Linked DNA regions of Pseudorhodoplanes sinuspersici. The protein of the gene in region 1 binds, or shares a complex with, the protein of each later gene. Links are inferred from orthologs where the notes say so. Each region holds a gene or a part of one and is shown on either strand. Other genes may lie near its edges. The genes, in order: ccmB and ccmE.

Region 1 (9,337 bases):
GCGCCCGCTCGGTCAGGGCGCGGACGCTCCGCCGTAATTGCCGTCAGACGGCGACCAGACTGAGCTTCTTGTCGAAGACCCGCAAAACGCGTTCAAGTTCGTGACCGCGGCGCATGATCAACCCCGTCGCAGAAATCACACTATAAGCACCCTGCCGGCGTGCCAGTTTCGGATCCTTTTCGATGCGATAGAGCGGCACTTCCGAGGCACGGCGAAACACCGAAAATACGGCGCGGTCTTTTGTGAAATCGATGGCGTAATCGCGCCATTCGCCTTCGGCGACTTTACGGCCATAGACATTCAGGATGCGGTCGAGTTCGCGACGATCGAATTTCACGTGACTGACCGGTGCGGGCGCCGACGCAGCAACTGCGCCCGCGCGTGGCTGGCTGGGTTCGGTTTCGCCCGTTAAGCTCATGGGCACCTCCTTCCTTCCTGTTTCGTGACAAGTTTATGATTGCCCTTGCGGCGTCGCGCCGCAAGACCCCTCATACGCATCAAAGCGCGGGTATCACGAAAAGAAAAATGCATGGCAATTCAAACGTGTGATGCGATAACGCGGGGTCACGGCTTCGTGCAACGGACCACAATAAGGCCCAATTTCGGTCCTGCACTCGCCCCTATAGACTGCAAGATGTAGAGCTTACGACCCGGTCCGGAAGAGCTTCGGATTCCTCAGCCCCCAGCCCCCCGGGGTTCAACGGATCGGGTCAATTCTACCGCGTACGGTTCAATCCCCAATTGCTTCAAGGCCGGCTTCCGCCGGCCTTTTTTTATTCTGCAATTTTTTGGATACGCTATTAGAGAAACATCTAAAGCGTTTTCGAGCGAAGTGGGCACCGGTTCGCGTGAAGAAAACGCGTCAAAACATCTAGCGGAGCTCTGCCGCTCCGCCGCCCAAGACATTGCCGGGTGCTTCAAACTTTCCGGCTTGAACCACGGCCACCATTGCATCGACATCGATTCCGCTTTTCACGACGTCCGACACCGATTTGGTGAATTGTAGTGCGTCACCATTCCAGTTGCCAAGTTTGACCCAGCCACGCACCACATTCGTATACGTCACAGTATGTCCGCGGTTTTCGCCGCGACCGATTTGCACCGGCACCTGCCGTTTAATGGGACAGAGCCACACCTCACCGGACTGGCCGGGTACTTTTGCGGCTGCGACATCGACGGTCACCTTGCCATTGGCAATGGCGACGTTCACCGGCAATGCTATAGCGGCGCTTTTGCGCGCTGTGCTCACGGCGCGTTCGATCGCAGCCTTGTCATTGCCAAGAACATGGGTCACGCCGTTGATGACGGCCTGCGGGGTGTAAACCGCGCGATCGCCACGCAAACCGGCATAAGCCCGTTGCCGCTTGGAATGGCCCGGCAGCGCCAACGTGTCCTTCCAGCCGAGATAATCCCAATAATCGACCGACAAACTAATCGGCAGGATCGTCGGATCCTTTGCCAATTCGCCGAGGAGCTTGTCAGCGGCCGGACAGGACGAACAACCTTGACTGGTAAAGAGTTCAACAACGACACGTGAATCGGCAGCGGCCCGGCCGGGCGTAAGCGCAATCAAGGCGCCACAAATCGCAACGAGAAGCGTTGTGAATACCCGATAATGCATAAGGCTGTAACTCAACGACTCACAATGAAATGCCTGCGCCGCCACGTCCCTGATAATGGCAGCGGCCATAGCCTGCCACTCAATTCCAAGTGACAGGCTGTGATCGCATCATTGATGATCGGCAGAACAGCGGCAAGACCGGCGCTATGCGAGACGCCGGTCTTTTTTACCTCAGGTTGAGCGCTCAGGCCGCAAGCTGACGCAGCACGTATTGCAGGATGCCGCCATTCTTGAAGTATTCTAATTCGTCCAGCGTATCGATCCGGCAAATCAGCGGTACCTCTTTCTTGGTGCCGTCTGCCATCTCAATTTCTGCCGTCAGCGTCTGGCGCGGCCGCAAATCTCCCTCAATCCCGCGAATTGTGACTTGCTCGCTGCCGTTCAGGCCAAGAGTTTGCCAGGATGTGCCCTCTTCAAACACCAGCGGCAACACACCCATGCCCACGAGATTGGAGCGATGGATGCGCTCGAAGGATTGCGCGATCACCGCGCGAACGCCGAGCAAAACCGTACCTTTCGCCGCCCAATCGCGCGACGAGCCAGTGCCGTATTCCTTGCCGGCAAAGATCACGAGCGGAACTTTTTCCTGCTTATAACGCATTGCCGCGTCGTAAATTGGCATCTGCTCCTTATCCGGATAGTGGATGGTCACGCCACCCTCGACCCCCGGCACCATTTGATTCTTGATGCGGATATTGGCGAAGGTGCCGCGCATCATCACTTCGTGGTTGCCGCGACGCGTGCCGTATTGATTGAAGTCGATCGGCTTCACGTGATGTTCGACCAGATATTTTCCAGCCGGCGAGTTCAGCTTGATCGAACCGGCCGGAGAAATGTGGTCGGTCGTAATCGAATCCAGGAACAGGCCCATCACACGCGCGTTGATGATGTCTGTTGGCGGCGTCGGGCGCGGCTGCATGCCGACGAAATAGGGCGGATCCTGCACATAGGTCGAGCCGCTGTCCCAGGCATAGGTCAGGCCGCCGGTCACCGTGATCTTCCGCCAGTTGGCATCGCCCTTGAACACATTCGCATATTTCTTTGCGAACAGTTTTTTGGTGACGTTTCTGCGGATGAAGGAGGCAATTTCCTTTGCTGTCGGCCAGATGTCCTTGAGGAACACCTTCTTGCCCTGCTTGTCGGTGCCGAGCGGTGTCTTGACCATGTCCACCTGCATCGACCCGGCAATGGCGTAAGCGACAACGAGCGGCGGTGAGGCGAGATAGTTCGCCCGCACGTCCGGATTGACGCGGCCCTCGAAATTGCGATTGCCGGACAGCACGGCAGCCGCCACGAGATCGTTGCCATTGATGGCCTTGGAAATTTCTTCCGGCAGCGGCCCTGAATTGCCGATGCAGGTGGTGCAGCCATAACCGACGAGGTTGAACCCAAGCTTGTCGAGATCCTTTTGCAGGCCCGAGGCGGCGAGATACTCGCCGACGACCTGCGAGCCCGGTGCAAGCGACGTCTTCACCCACGGCTTGGCCTGCAGACCCAATGCCGCCGCCTTACGCGCAACAAGACCCGCACCGATCATCACGCTCGGATTAGAGGTATTGGTGCAGGAGGTAATGGCTGCAATGACAACGTCACCGTTGCCGAGATCATGCGAGCGGCCTTCAACCGGGACGCGCGTGTCGAGCTCGCCGGGTTTCTTGAATTCCTTGTCCATCGCATTGCTGAATTCCGTTTTCACGGCTTTCAAGGCAACGCGGTCCTGCGGACGCTTCGGCCCGGCAAGCGACGGCTCCACCTTGCCGAGATCGAGTTTCAGCACATCGGTGAAGGCGGGATCGGCGGTCTTCGCGGTCAGGAACATGCCCTGCGCCTTGGCATAGGCAGCAACCAGCTTCACGCGATCTTCTTTGCGACCGGTGTCGCGCAGGAATTTCACCGTCTCGGCGTCGACCGGAAAGAAGCCGCAGGTCGCACCGTATTCCGGCGCCATGTTGCCGATGGTGGCGCGGTCGGCGATCGCCAGATCGAGCACGCCGGGGCCGAAGAATTCCACGAACTTGCCGACAACGCCGCGCTTGCGCAGCATTTCCGTCACGGTGAGCACGAGGTCGGTCGCGGTCACACCTTCCTTCAGCTTGCCGGTCAGCTTGAAGCCGATCACTTCCGGCAGCAGCATCGACAAAGGCTGGCCCAGCATCGCTGCTTCCGCCTCAATGCCGCCGACGCCCCAGCCGAGCACGGCGAGACCATTCACCATCGTGGTGTGCGAGTCGGTGCCGACCAGCGTATCGGGGTAAGCGATCTCGGCATTCTTGGCCTTGCCGCCGACCATGATCTTGCCCTTGGCGGTCCAGACGGTCTGCGACAGATATTCAAGATTGACCTGATGGCAGATGCCCGTGCCGGGCGGCACGACACGGAAATTGTCGAACGCCTTCTGCGCCCATTTCAGGAAGCGATAACGCTCCTGGTTCTGCTTGTATTCCTCTTCGACGTTCTTCTTGAACGCAGCATTGTCGCCGAAATAATTCACGATCACCGAGTGATCGATGACGAGATCCACCGGGACCAGCGGGTTGATCTTCTTGGGATCGCCACCCAGCACCGTCATCGCGTCGCGCATCGCCGCGAGATCGACCACCGCCGGGACGCCGGTAAAGTCCTGCATCAGCACGCGCGCCGGGCGGAAGGCGATTTCGCGATCCGAAGATTTCTTCTTCAGCCAGGCCGCTACGGCGAGGATGTCGTCCTTGGTGACCGTGCGCCCGTCTTCGTTGCGCAGCAGGTTTTCCAGCAGCACCTTCATCGAGAAAGGCAGCTTGGAGATGCCTTTCAGACCGTTCTTTTCTGCGACGGGAAGGCTGTAATAAGCGTAGGACTTGGTGCCGACCTTGAGTGTGCGGCAGCAATTGAATGAGTCGAGCGAGGTCATGGGATGGTCTTCCGTTTGTTCCGGTGCGGGCCAAATTATCTAACGCATTGAAAAGGCGTAGTTTTTGGCGCGCCGGCATCGCGCAGGTCGTATCGTGGGTGTCTTGGCAAGAAGCGGTCTAAGGTGCGGCTTATAAAATCTTTTTCAGCGATCTGCCATATGAACCATCGCCTTCAACAGCATGACAGATTGCGACGATGCGCATACGCGGACGGACCTGTAAGTGACTGAGGTGATGACCCTTTCCGCGGAGGCGCTGTGCTGCCAGCGGGGCGGACGCCAGGTCTTCGAATCTTTGAGCTTTTCTGTCGCATCCGGCCGGGCGCTGCTGGTGACGGGCCGCAATGGCGCCGGCAAGTCGTCCCTGCTGCGAATGATCGCCGGCTTGCTGCGAATTGCCGGCGGCAAACTGACCCTGTCTGGCGGCGATGACGAGCGCAGCATCGGCGAACAGGCCCACTATCTTGGACATCTCGACGCATTGAAGCCGGCTTTGTCGGTCGAAGAAAATTTGTCGTTCTGGACCAGGTATCTCGGTGGCGACGGACAGCCGCCGGACGCGCTGGCGGCCGTCGGGCTTGATTCGCTGGCGCACTTGCCGGCGGCTTATCTGTCGGCCGGGCAGAAACGGCGGCTGTCGATCGCCCGTCTGGTAGCGATAAAGCGGCCGCTCTGGCTGCTGGATGAGCCGACCTCGGCGCTCGATACCAAGGCTCAGGCGATGCTGCTGGCGCTGATGCAGGCGCATCTTGCCGGCGGCGGCATGATTGTCGCTGCGACCCACCTGCCGCTCGGCCTCGATGGCGCGACTGAATTGCGGCTGGAGCAGGTGCCATGAGCGGCCTCGGCGCTCTCTTTCTCCGCGATATCCGGATTGCCATCCGCATCGGCGGCGGTGCGATGATCGGCGTGCTGTTCTTTATGCTGGTCGTGACGCTGATGCCGTTCGCGATCGGTCCCGATCTCGCGCTGCTGACGCGCATCGGGCCGGCGATCCTGTGGCTCGGCGCCTTGCTGGCAAGCCTCCTGGCGCTCGACCGGCTGCTGGCCGCCGATCAGGAAGACGGCTCTCTCGACCTTTTGACCATGGGCAATGCGCCGCTGGAGCTCGCCGTCGGCGTGAAAGCTTTGGCGCACTGGCTGACCACCGCTTTGCCTCTGGTGATCGCCGCGCCGCTGCTGGCGCTGTTCCTCAATCTCGACGGCGCGGCGACCGGGGCTGTGGCAGCCACCTTGCTCGTCGGCACACCGGCGCTGACCTTCATCGGCCTGATCGGGGCAGCGCTGACGGTGACGCTCCGTCGCGGCGGCCTGCTTCTGCCGGTCCTGATCCTGCCGCTGGCGGTTCCAGTGCTTATCTTCGGAGTCGCGGCCTCGAATGCGGCCGTGGTCGGACCGGTGACCTTCGGGACGCCCTTTACGATCTTGTGCGCGCTGACACTCATGTCGCTGGTCGTTGGGCCGTTTGCAGCGGCGGCCGCCCTGCGGGCGGGGCAGGAATAGGGGCTGCCGGACCTTTGATCACGTTTTCGTGTAGATGCTATCGATGGCTCCCCATTTTACGACAAAGAAAAAAGACAAACAGGACTTAGCCGGAAAGCCCCGATGGCCTTGATCGACCTCGCCAATCCGACACGGTTTCTGTCGCTCACCGGGCGCATCCTGCCCTGGCTGGCGGCGGCGACGGCGCTCGTCTTCGCCTATGGCTTCTGGCTCACGGCCGGCGCGCCCGACGATTACCAGCAGGGCGCGACCGTGAAGATCATGTTCCTCCATGTGCCGTCCGCCTGGCTGGCGATGTTCGGCTGGGTGGTGATGAGCATCGCTGCGCTCGGCACGCTGGTGTGGCGGCACCCGCTCGCCGATATGGCCGCCAAGGCCGCCGCGCCGATCGGCGCTGCTTTCACGCTGATCTGTCTCATCACCGGCTCGCTGTGGGGCCGGCCGATGTGGGGCACCTACTGGGTGTGGGACGCGCGCCTGACGTCCGTGTTCGTTCTGTTCCTGATGTATCTCGGCGTGATCGCGCTTTGGCGCACCATCGACGATCCGACCCGCGCCGGACGCGCTGCCGCGATCCTCACACTCGTCGGCGCGATCAATATTCCGATCATCAAATTCTCGGTCGACTGGTGGAACACGCTGCATCAGCCCGCATCGGTCGTGAAGATGAGCGGGCCGGCGATCCATCCGACCATTCTGTTGCCGCTGCTGGTGATGGCGATCGCCTTCACGCTGCTGTTCATCACCTTGCATCTGGCCGCCATGCGCAACGAAATCCTCAAACGCCGCATCCGATCCATGCACATGATGCAGGCGGAAGCCGCACCGGGACGATAGACGGATCACGACGATGGACCTCGGACCGCACGCCACATTCATCATCGCCGCTTATGCGGCGTCTGTATTCATCCTTGCGCTGCTGATCGGCTGGATCGCGATCGAGAACCGCTCGTTGAAGCGCACGCTTGCCGATTTCGAAGCGCGCGGCATCACGCGCCGCTCGGACGAACGTAAATCCACACTCCATAAAGCCGAACCGCATCAGTCGCCCGCATGAGCATCGCGTCCGAAAATTCCAGCACTGGATCGCGCCGCAGACTTCTCGTCGTTCTGCCGCTGCTGGTGTTCATCGCGCTGGCGGCGCTGTTCTTCTATCGCCTCGGCTCCGGCGATCCCTCGCGCATTCCATCCGCATTGATCGGCCGGCCGGTGCCGCAAACCGATCTGCCACCGGTTGCAGGCCTCGTGCAGGATGGCAAACCGCTACCCGGCATGAACGCGGCGGACTTCAAGGACAATGTAACGCTCGTGAATGTCTGGGCGTCATGGTGCGTGCCCTGCCACGATGAAGTGCCGATGCTCGACGAACTCGCCAAAGACAAGCGCATCCGTCTTGTCGGCATCAACTACAAGGACCAGGCTGACAATGCGCGCCGCTTCATCGGCCGCTACGGCAATCCATTCAGCGCCGTCGGCGCCGATCCGAACGGACGCGCGGCGATCGAATGGGGCGTCTATGGCGTACCGGAAACATTCGTCGTCGGCCGCGACGGCCGCATCGCCTACAAGCTGGTCGGCCCGATCACCGAGACCAATCTCAAGACGACGCTGATGCCGGCGATCGAGAAGGCGCTGGCGGCAGCACCTGCCAAAGCCGACTGACGCCGCTACGGCTTGACCATCAGGTAGCCGCCGATGCCGACCATCACCCCGCCACAGGCCACGCGCGCTGGCCTCGCGAGCGGCAGCATGCCGACCTTCTCGGCGATCGACCGCGCCGCCATCGCATAGGCGATCTTGACGCCGCCGACGGCAACGAGCGTGATCGCGGCGATCACCCCAAGATCAAGCGCATCGAGCGTCGGAATATCGATAAAGACCGGAAACAGCGCCGCATAGAACAGGATCGCCTTCACATCGCCAAGCGTGAGAATGAAGCCGGCAAGAAAGCTTGCGCCCGAACCGCCCCAGCAATGCGGCATCTGCCATGACGTGGATGCGTTGCTGCGGATCAGGCCGATGCCGCACCAGATCAGATAGATCGCACCAAGATAACGCAGGCCAGCGAACAGACTGCCCATAATCTCGGACAGGGCCGTCATGCCGGCAACGGCCAGCGCGACGAAAACGAGATCGGCAAAGGCAATGCCGAAAGCTGCGGCGATGCCGCTGCGCACACCGAGCGATGCCGAACGCAGCACCACAAGGGCGACGCTGGAGCTCGGCAGCGCCGCCAACGCCGCCATCACAACAAACAACGCCGCTGCGGCTGCAATCGTCACGGCGCGTCGGTCTTCACCGCGTATTTCTGCAGCAGCGGAAACTGCGCCAGTGCGAAAGCGAAGGTGATCGGCACGAAACCGAAGGTCTTGAAGGCGACCCAAAAATCGGTCGTCTGCGTGCGCCAGACGATCTCGTTCACGATCGCCATGGCCACAAAGAAACCGATCCATCGCACCGTCAGCTTGCGCCAGCCCTCGTCAGTGAGATGAAAGACCGAATCGAAGGCGATCTCCAGGAACGGCTTGCGGAGAATGAGTCCTGCCAGCAGCACGACGGCAAACAGCAGATAGATGATCGTCGTCTTCATCTTCACGAAGACATCGTTGTGCAGAACGATGGTGAGCGTGCCGAACACAACGACGATGAAGGCCGTCACCAGCGTCATGATCGGAAAGCGCTTGATCAGAGCGTAAGAGATGAGAATCGCGATCACCACCGCCGCCATGAAGACGCCTGTGGCCCAGAAGATGCCGGCACGGCCATTGACGATGAAGAACAGTATCAGCGGCCCGAAGTCGAGCGCGAGCTTCACGAACGGATTGAGCTGGGCCTTCTTAGGTGTGGCGCTGTCGGACATGTCGCTCTCGTTCTTTGTTAGTCATCCAGCCCGGCAATCGCGCGGGCAAAGTCGCGGGCGGTGAACGGCTGTAAATCGTCGATGCCTTCACCGACGCCGATGAAATGGATCGGCAGTTTGAATTTTTCGGCGATGGCGACAAGAATGCCGCCGCGCGCTGTGCCGTCAAGCTTGGTCATGACAAGGCCGGTCACACCCGCGGTCTTGCCGAAAGCTTCCACCTGCGAGATCGCGTTCTGCCCGACGGTCGCGTCGAGGACGAGCAGCACAGCATGCGGCGCAGAAGGCTCAACCTTCTTCATCACGCGCACGATCTTCTCAAGCTCGCTCATCAGTTCGGTGCGGTTCTGCAGCCGCCCTGCCGTATCGATCAGCAGCACATCGACGCCTTCGGCCTTCGCTGCCGTCAGCGCATCAAAGGCGATGCCGGCGGCATCGGAGCCTTGCTCGCGGGCGATGACCT
Region 2 (9,227 bases), 2.4 Mb from region 1 along the record:
TGCGGGCGGAACTGGTCCTGCCGGCCGCCTGACGCGAACCGCTTTCTTTACGATTTGGTGTCTATATCGGTGGCCGGATAAAGGGGCCGCGGCCTGACAATCGCCGCATTCCCTGTAGTTAAGTGAATGCCTGCCGCGAGCCTTGCGGCGTACCGGGGGAATCGGGGAAGGGGCGTTTCATGCGTTTAATTGGTACCATTGTGGTGGCGTCGGCCATCCTTGCCGGCTGTGCTGGTAACCCCGAAACCGGAACTGGACCTCGCGAAAATACCGGAACTTTGGTTGGCGCGCTCGCTGGCGCGGCGATCGGTTCGCAGTTCGGCGGTAGCACTGGCTCGCGCGTGGCGGCCGGTGTTGCCGGTGCCGCGATTGGTGGCTTGCTGGGCAATCGCATTGGCGCGGCCATGGACGATGAGGACAAGCAGCGCGCCTATTACGCGCAGATGCAGGCACTCGAAAGCGGCCCTGCCGGCGCCCCGACGGCGTGGGAGAACCCTGATTCCGGTCGCCGCGGAACGATCGTGCCGGGCCCGCAATATGACCGTCGCGGAATGCAGTGCCGCGACTATACCCACACCATCTATATCGACGGCAGGCCGCAGATCGCGCGCGGTGCCGCATGCCGCAATCCGGATGGAAGTTGGACGCCGGTGGCGTAACCCACCGGAGCACCTAACCCGTTTTTAACGCACCTCGCGTATCACTCACGTCTTGAGTGCAAGCGTAGAGTGATGCGTATGTCCGGCGGCCTCCTTGTCGAGCGGTTACGACAGTTTCTTCGGGATCTCAGTCCCGACGCGCGTAACCTATTGATGACGGAATTGGAGCGCGGGCTGCTGCGGGGCGAAGAGACGCCTGGCGCGGAACTCGTGTTGCAGGAATTGCGGCGCGACGCGCGCGAGCATGCACGGCCGAAACGGCCCGGCAATCTCAGCCGTCTGTTCTTCCAGCCACTTGAACCCTTCCTTGTCGACGACAGCGCGACCCATAATCACCCCGGCCGCATTGCGCGTGTCATCCTCGAACCGGTTTGGGACTGGATCTGCCGCGATCTCATGCCGGGCGAAGCCAAGGCGGTCACGGACCAGGTCGCGCTCGCATTCGACAACGGCGAACCCAAGCGGGCGGAGCAACTGGCGCGGGCTTTTCAGGACCGCACGGCTGTCCGCATGGAAGAAGCGCTTGCCGCCGCGCATGCCGATGAAAGATTGAAGCGGCGACTGACCGGCCAGATCAATACGCCGCGCGCGCTGACCGACATCGCCTCCATCCTCACCATCATCAAGTCGCGTGACGTTCTTGCCACTTTCGGATCAAAGCTGCCTGGACATATCAAGGTCTTCGATGGCGCGCCGGTTGTCGAGGTCAAAGAGCTGATCGATTCGCCGGTCGCAGGAGGGTCGAAGCTTTTTGTCTACACGCTGGTCATGACGATGAGCCGTCTCGCCGCGCCATGGCAATTGATCCGGCTCGCGACCCGCGCTGCGGGCAGTGATCACGCCTCGCGAATTGCCGAAGGGCCTTACTCGGCAGCGGTTGAGATCGTATTCGCCGAAATCGAACGCATGACCGGCGAACTGAAGGCCGAGCTGCGTACCGGCCGCGGGCTTGCAACCGGCGCCTTGCTCAAGGGCATTCACGATGCCGCACGTGGCATGCGGAGCGAAATCAACCTGACGCATGACTCGCCCTGGAGCCGCCGTCTCGCTGCGCTGCGGACGCAGGTTTCCGATCTGCTCAAGAACGAGATCGAAAGCCTCACCGGCCGCGTCCGCCGTCTGCTGCGGCCCCGTCCGATCAAGGAAATCGCGCCGCATTCGACCATCGATATCAACGAGGTTGGCGATACCGAGGCATTGATTGAATTCGTCAAGACCTGCCGCGTTTATGCGAACGAGCTTGCGGTCAACGAACTGACCTCGCGCACCTGGTCGGACCTGCAGCACTATCTCGACACGACGACGCCCAGCCTCGTCGAAAACCTGCGCAATGCCGGCGAATCGGATCGTGCGTTCCGGCAGTCGCAACTCGACGCTGCGGTACGGTTCTGCGCCAAGGTGTTCGGTCAGGAATATGCCTCGCTGCTGCTGAAATCGGGCGAGGTGGCGGTGGCCAGCGAGCAGAAAAAGCTGGCCGCGAAAGCGTGATTGCCGCCTAGTTGCGGGCGCCGTCCGCCCGTGATGTAACGCGGACGCATGACCCTGTTCCTGATCCTGGCCCTGATGACGGCGGCGGCGATTTTCGCCGTGTTGTGGCCGCTTTCGCGCCGGCCTCCGGAGGCGGCGACGGATGGCTATGATGTCGCGGTTTATCGCGACCAGCTCGACGAAGTCGAGCGTGACCGCAAGTCCGGATTGATCGCCGACAGCGAGGCGGAGGCGGCGCGGCTGGAAATTTCAAGGCGATTGCTTGGCGCCGCCGATAGGGAGGTTCAGCCTTCCTCGGAGGTCGCCGGCTCACTTTGGCGGCGGAGGGTTGCGGCACTGACCGCTCTGATCGCGCTGCCTGTGATCGCTGCCGGGCTGTACATCAACTGGGGTTCCCCACATCTTCCCGGCGCTCCGCTGGCGGCCCGGCTCGATTTGCCGCCGGAACAGCGCTCGATCGAAAGCATGGTGGCGCAGGTGGAAGCCCATCTCGAGCGCAATCCGGAGGACGGTCGGGGGTGGGATGTCGTCGCTCCGGTCTATATGCGGATGGGCCGCTACAATGATGCGGTGCGCGCACGGGCCAATGCCTTGCGGCTTCTTGGAGCTTCGGCCGATCGCGAGGCCGACCTCGGCGAGGCGATGGTCGCGGCTGGCAATAGTATCGTGACAGCCGACGCCAAGGCGAGTTTCGAACGTGCTTTAAAAATCGATCCCAATCACCTGAAGGCACAATATTTCATCGGTCTTGCCGCCGAGCAGGATGGCCGGCCGGAAGAGGCTGCACAGATCTGGCGCGCCATGCTGGCCCGCGCGCCGGCCAATGCGCCATTCCGGCCGCTGGTCGTGCAATCGTTGGCACGGGTCGACAAGGGTGAGCCGCCGAAAGGCATCGCGGTCGAACCCAGGGCGCCGCAGCCGGGACCAACACAGGAGGATATGGCGGCCGCCCAGCAACTGACGCCGGAGCAGCGCACCCAGATGGTGCGCGGTATGGTCGATCGGCTGGCGGAGCGGCTGAAGACCGACACCGCCGATTTCGAGGGCTGGTTGCGACTGGTTCGCGCCTATGTCGTGATGGGCGATGCTGACAAAGCGCGCGAAGCCCTGGTCAACGCGCGCAATGCGATTGGAAGTGACGACGACAAGCGCAGGCGTCTTGACGACCTGGCAAAGGGGCTCGGCATTGATGGTTGAGTTTAGGAGCAGGATTTAAATGACGCGCAAGCAGCGGCGTCTGGTGTTGATCGGATCTGGGCTGGTCGTGCTGGCGATTGCGGCCGTGCTGGTGCTGACCGCCTTGCGCGACTCCATCGTGTTCTTCAACTCGCCGACCGACATCGTCGAAAAGAAAGTGGAGGCTGGCTCGCGCATCCGTCTCGGCGGGCTCGTTCAGCCGGGCAGCCTGCAACGCAAGGATATCGATGCCGTCTTTGAGGTCACCGATGGAAAGAATGCCATCCGCGTCACCTATCGCGGGATCCTGCCGGATCTGTTCCGTGAAGGGCAGGGCGTGGTGGCCGAAGGCCGGTTGATCGATAGCACTTCATTTCGCGCCGATAACGTGCTGGCCAAGCATGATGAGAATTACATGCCGAAGGAAGTCGCCGACGCACTGAAGAAGCAGGGCCACTGGAAAGACGATTACGGCAAGGCGCCGGAGGCGCAAGGTGCATCTCAGGTGACGCCAAAATGATTGCCGAAATCGGTCACTACGCCCTCGTCCTCGCGCTGACGCTGGCAATCATTCAGGCAACGCTGCCGATGATTGGCGCGCGGTTGAATGACCGTGTGCTGATGGGCGTTGCCGAGCCGGCCGCGCTTGCGCAGTACGCATTTGTCGGCCTGTCGTTCGCGATGCTGACGGTGCTCTACGTCACCTCCGATTTTTCCGTCGTCAACGTGTTCGAGAACTCGCATTCGGCGAAGCCCCTGATCTATAAAATCAGCGGCGTGTGGGGCAATCACGAAGGCTCCATGCTGCTCTGGGCACTGATCCTTGCCCTGTTCGGTGCGCTGGTTGCGGTGTTCGGGCGCAATCTGCCGCCGTCGCTCCGCGCCAACGTGCTTGGTGTGCAGTCATGGATCGCGGCGGCTTTTCAGCTGTTCATCCTGGGAACGTCAAATCCCTTTGCGCGATTGGCACAAGCACCATTCGAGGGCCGTGACCTCAATCCGGTGCTGCAGGATATCGGCCTCGCGGTGCATCCGCCACTGCTCTATCTCGGTTATGTCGGCTTTTCGATTTCGTTTTCGTTTGCCGTCGCGGCCTTGATCGAAGGGCGCATCGACGCCGCGTGGGCGCGCTGGGTCCGGCCTTGGACGCTGGCGGCCTGGATGTTCCTGACACTCGGCATCGCGATGGGCTCGTATTGGGCCTATTACGAACTCGGCTGGGGCGGCTGGTGGTTCTGGGATCCGGTCGAGAATGCATCGCTGATGCCGTGGATCGCCGGCACCGCGTTGTTACATTCTGCGGTGGTGATGGAGAAGCGCAACGCGCTGAAGGTCTGGACCATCCTGCTGGCGATCCTGACTTTCTCCTTGTCGCTGCTTGGCACCTTCCTTGTGCGTTCGGGCGTCCTGACCTCGGTTCACACCTTCGCCACCGATCCGACGCGCGGCGTTTTCATCCTGGCCATTCTCGTCTTCTTCATTGGCGGATCGCTCGCGCTGTATGCGTGGCGTGCGCCGTCGCTGAAGCAGGGCGGCTTGTTCGCGCCGATCTCGCGTGAAGGCGCACTGGTCCTCAACAACCTGTTCCTCACGACCGCCTGTGCGACGGTCTTCGTCGGCACGCTTTATCCACTGGCGCTTGAAGCGTTGACCGGCGACAAGATTTCGGTCGGCGCACCATTCTTCAATGCCACTTTTGGTCCGTTGTTCTTGCCACTGATGATCGCGATGCCGTTCGGTCCGCTTCTCGCGTGGAAGCGCGGCGATCTTTACGGGGCGGCACAGCGCCTGATGCTGGCCTTCGCCGTCGCGCTGATCGCCATGGCTGTCACCTTTGCCATCGAGTGGGGCGGTCCGGTGCTGGCGCCATTCCTGATCGGCGTCGCCTTCTTTGCAATGACTGGCTCGCTGATTGATCTGGCCGAACGCGTGCAGCTCTTTCGTCAGCCATTCGCAGTATCGTTGCGCCGTTTTGCCGGTTTGCCGCGGTCCTCGATTGGGACGGCCGTTGCGCATTTCGGACTTGGTGTGTGCCTGCTCGGCATTGCCTGCGAAGCCAATTACGGCGCCGAACGCATTCTTTCCATGAAGCCCGGTCAGGCGGTATCCGTTCGGGGCTATGATCTGACATTCGACAATCTCGCCTCGCGGCCGGGACCGAATTATCGCGAGCTTGTTGCAAAATTCACGGTGCGCTCTGGAGGCACCACGATCGGTGTGCTCGAGCCGTCGAAACGGACGTTCCAGGCCCGCAGTTCGTCGACGACCGAAGCGGCCTTGCTGACGCGTGGCTTCAGCCAGATTTATCTGTCGCTCGGCGATGTTGCCGCTGATGGTTCGGTCGCGGTGCGGCTCTATCACAAGCCGCTGGTGCTGCTGATCTGGCTGGGTGCGGTGGTCATGGTGCTGGGCGGCGCCTTGTCGCTGTCGGATCGGCGGTTGCGCGTCGGTGCACCGCGGGCGGCCAAGAAGCCGGCCTTGCAGCCGGCGGAGTAGGGCGATGCAGCTCTTGCGTTTCGTTGCGGTGATCGTTGCCCTGGCCTTGTTGTATGCAGCTCCGTCATCGGCCGTGCAGCCCGACGAGATCCTCCCCGATGCGGCGCTTGAACAACGGGCGCGCCACCTCTCACGCGAATTGCGCTGCATGGTGTGCCAAAATCAATCGATCGACGATTCCGACGCGCCGTTGGCCCGCGACCTGCGGTTGCTGGTTCGCGAGCGGCTAAAGGCGGGCGACTCTGACCAACAGGTGCTGGACTTTCTCACGGCGCGCTATGGCGACTTCGTCCTGCTGAACCCGCCGCTGAATTGGCGCACGGCGCTGCTGTGGGCATTGCCAACCGGATTGCTTGTCTTTGGCGGCTTGGTTTTGTTGATGATGGCGCGGCGTCAGCGCGGCCGCCCCTTGGCGACCGATTCGTCAGGGCACCAGGCGCCTCTGACCCCGGAAGAAGAGGCGCGCATTACCACGCTGCTCAACAAAGACCCGCGAACCAAGGCTTAATTTATTGATTTTATTTGATTTTCTCTGTCTCTCACCATTACCAAAGTTTAATTCCGCCGACAGGTGTCCGTAAGGAGACTTCCCCCATCTTAGGCTTCGAACGGTGCCGGGATCGCTTCTCGCGAAGTGTCAAATACCGGTGGAATTTTAGCTTACGAATGGAGTGGACCCCATGACACCAAGCCAGCCGAGCAAGGGTGGTTTTCTAAAAGGACGCCGGGTGATGTTGCTCGGTACGACCATTTTAAGTCTCGGTGCAGCAGCGCTGTTTGTTGCTCCCGATGCGGCCCGCCATCCCGCGGTCGCACAGAATGTGACGCAGCAGGCGCAAACGGTGCAGCGTCCGGTTGGATTTGCCGACATTGTCGAGAAGGTGAAGCCCGCGGTTATTTCCGTCCGCGTGAAAGTGAATGCGTCACCTGAGAATTCATCTTTCGAGGGTGGCCAGCTTCCGCAAGGTTTTGAGCGCTTCTTCCGCCGCTATGGCATGCCTGAAGACATGTTTCCGGAAGGACCGCGAAACCGTGGCCCGCGTGAGCGCGGCCCGCGTCAGCGGACAACCGGCCAAGGCTCCGGCTTCTTCATTTCGCCGGACGGCTATGCGGTGACCAACAACCATGTCGTCGACAAGGCTGATGAAGTCGACGTGCAGACCGACGACGGCAAGACCTATACCGCGAAGGTCATCGGTACCGATCCGCGCACCGATCTTGCTCTCATAAAAGTCGATGGCAATAACTTCCCGTATGCCAAGCTCGCCGACAAGGCGCCGCGCATCGGTGACTGGGTGCTGGCGGTGGGTAATCCGTTCGGTCTGTCCTCAACCGTGACGGCGGGTATCGTGTCTGCTCGCGGCCGTGACATTGGCGCTGGCCCGTATGACGACTTCCTGCAGATCGACGCGCCGGTGAACAAAGGCAACTCCGGTGGCCCGACCTTCGACATCGATGGAAACGTCGTTGGCGTTAACACGGCGATTTTCTCGCCGTCGGGTGGTTCGGTCGGTATCGCCTTCGCTATTCCTGCCGCGACGGTCGATTCTGTCGTCACCCAGCTCAAGGACAAGGGCTCGGTCACGCGTGGCTGGATCGGCGTTCAGATCCAACCGGTGACGCAAGACATTGCTGACAGCATGGGCCTCAAGAATACGGATGGCGCGCTCGTTGCCGAGCCGCAACCCGGAAGCCCTGCCGTGAAGGCCGGTGTCAAGGCTGGCGATGTCATCACCGCCGTCAATGGTGAGAAGATTGGCAATGCCCGCGAACTCGCACGCCGCATCGGTTCGATGGCGCCGGGTAATTCGGTCAAGCTGACTCTTCAGCAGGGTGGCAGCGAAAAGACGGTCAACGTGACGCTCGGCGAATTGCCGGCTCAGGTGGAAGCGCGTGCTCGCGGTGGCGATGACCGCGGCTCGCTGAACGAGGGTTCTGCTCTCGGTCTGCAGCTTGCGCCGGCCGGCTCCGTTGCCGGTTCGGGCTCCGAAGGTGTGGTCGTGACCGGCGTGTCGCCGGACGGTCCTGCCGCGGAACGCGGCTTCAAGACCGGTGACGTGATCCTGGAGGTGGCCGGCAAGGCGGTGTCGAACCCGGCTGACGTCCGCAAGGCGCTCGCTGACGCCCGCAAGGACAACAAGCGCACCGTGCTGATGCGCGTGAAGTCCGGTGAAGGCACCCGCTTCGTCGCACTGCCGGCAGGCCGTGCCTAAAGCGATCAGCGTGCGGCCTTTGGGCCGCACGCAAAAGTAAGGGACGTGATGCCGGCTACCGTCGCCCCCGCCGGTGCCACGAAACCCGGGGGGCGGGCTTCAAAACCCGTCCCCACTTCTCTACCCCGAAACCGGCTACCGTCGCCCCCGCCGGATCGGGGTTAGGTGAGGGGGTGGCGGAGTAACCTTCAAGAGTCGCCACCCCCTTCATCATGTCTTATCTCTGGTCCAGTTCTCAGCTTGCAAAATCGCCCGCGACGGGCGATGCCCTTTCGGACCACGTGGGACAGTCCGAAACCATGCGCTTGCTGATCATCGAAGATGACCGCGATGCAGCGGATTACCTGGTCCGGGCTTTCCGCGAGACCGGCCATGTTGCCGACCATGCCGCAGATGGCGAGGAAGGCTTCGCCATGGCCCTTGATGGCAATTACGATGTCCTGATCGTCGATCGCATGCTGCCAAAGCGCGACGGCCTGTCGGTCATCGGTGAATTGCGCGACAAGAAAGTCGAAACGCCGGTGCTGATTCTGTCAGCCCTCGGACAGGTCGACGATCGTGTTAAAGGTTTGCGGGCCGGCGGCGACGATTATCTGCCGAAGCCTTATTCATTCTCCGAATTGCTGGCGCGTGTCGAAGTCTTGGCTCGCCGCCGCGGTGGCCGGAACGAAGACACCGTTTATCGCGTCGGCGATCTCGAACTCGATCGCCTGTCACATCGTGTCATGCGCGGCACCGAAGAAATCCTGCTGCAGCCGCGTGAATTCCGCTTGCTCGAATATCTGATGAAGCATGCCGGGCAGGTGGTGACGCGCACCATGCTGCTCGAAAATGTTTGGGACTATCATTTCGATCCGCAAACCAACGTGATCGACGTGCATATCTCGCGGCTGCGTTCGAAAATCGACAAGGGCTTCTCGCAGCCGCTGCTGCATACGATCCGCGGCGCCGGCTATATGGTCCGCGACGGCGCGCGCTGAAGGCCGTGGGGGCGCTCGGCAAGCTGTTCCGGACAACCGCGTTCAAGCTGACGCTGGCCTATCTGACCGTCTTCGCGCTGTTTGCATTTTTTCTTCTCGGCTACTTCGCGTTCAATACCCAGCGCCTGTTCACCGAACAGGTGACGGAAGTGGTGAATGCGGAAGTGGCTGGCCTCACAGAGCAATTCAATTCGGGCGGCATCCGGCGCCTTACT

Evidence for each region.
Region 2: the proteins of ccmB (region 1) and ccmE are in contact, whole or in part, in a solved structure (PDB 8CE8), measured with the Escherichia coli proteins. The link is inferred for Pseudorhodoplanes sinuspersici from one-to-one orthologs.

What each region holds. Positions count from the first base shown.
Region 1 is NZ_CP021112.1:1,531,939-1,541,275, forward strand. What follows is about bases 4,291-7,179. They hold ccmB (heme exporter protein CcmB), read left to right. Parts: upstream 4,291-5,345; coding sequence 5,346-6,014; downstream 6,015-7,179. Other genes in these bases: acnA (aconitate hydratase AcnA), read right to left, coding at 4,291-4,511; ccmA (heme ABC exporter ATP-binding protein CcmA), read left to right, coding at 4,747-5,349; CAK95_RS07575 (heme ABC transporter permease), read left to right, coding at 6,117-6,851; ccmD (heme exporter protein CcmD), read left to right, coding at 6,865-7,071; CAK95_RS07585 (DsbE family thiol:disulfide interchange protein), read left to right, coding at 7,068-7,179. Also shown: CAK95_RS07545 (GNAT family N-acetyltransferase), read left to right, coding at 1-37; CAK95_RS07550 (DUF2794 domain-containing protein), read right to left, coding at 44-418; CAK95_RS07555 (DUF1223 domain-containing protein), read right to left, coding at 872-1,621; more of acnA, read right to left, coding at 1,806-4,290; more of CAK95_RS07585, read left to right, coding at 7,180-7,676; CAK95_RS07590 (LysE family translocator), read right to left, coding at 7,682-8,296; CAK95_RS07595 (septation protein A), read right to left, coding at 8,293-8,874; signal recognition particle-docking protein FtsY, read right to left, coding at 8,892-9,337. UniProt on the Escherichia coli protein: Required for the export of heme to the periplasm for the biogenesis of c-type cytochromes.
Region 2 is NZ_CP021112.1:3,938,872-3,948,098, forward strand. What follows is about bases 2,325-5,103. They hold ccmE (cytochrome c maturation protein CcmE), read left to right. Parts: upstream 2,325-3,363; coding sequence 3,364-3,843; downstream 3,844-5,103. Other genes in these bases: ccmI (c-type cytochrome biogenesis protein CcmI), read left to right, coding at 2,325-3,344; CAK95_RS19170 (heme lyase CcmF/NrfE family subunit), read left to right, coding at 3,840-5,103. Outside these bases: CAK95_RS19145 (ATP-binding protein), read left to right, coding at 1-32; CAK95_RS19150 (RT0821/Lpp0805 family surface protein), read left to right, coding at 180-659; CAK95_RS19155 (hypothetical protein), read left to right, coding at 738-2,147; more of ccmI, read left to right, coding at 2,196-2,324; more of CAK95_RS19170, read left to right, coding at 5,104-5,819; CAK95_RS19175 (cytochrome c-type biogenesis protein), read left to right, coding at 5,824-6,327; CAK95_RS19180 (Do family serine endopeptidase), read left to right, coding at 6,500-8,032; CAK95_RS19185 (response regulator transcription factor), read left to right, coding at 8,332-9,012; CAK95_RS19190 (sensor histidine kinase), read left to right, coding at 9,018-9,227. UniProt on the Escherichia coli protein: Heme chaperone required for the biogenesis of c-type cytochromes. Transiently binds heme delivered by CcmC and transfers the heme to apo-cytochromes in a process facilitated by CcmF and CcmH.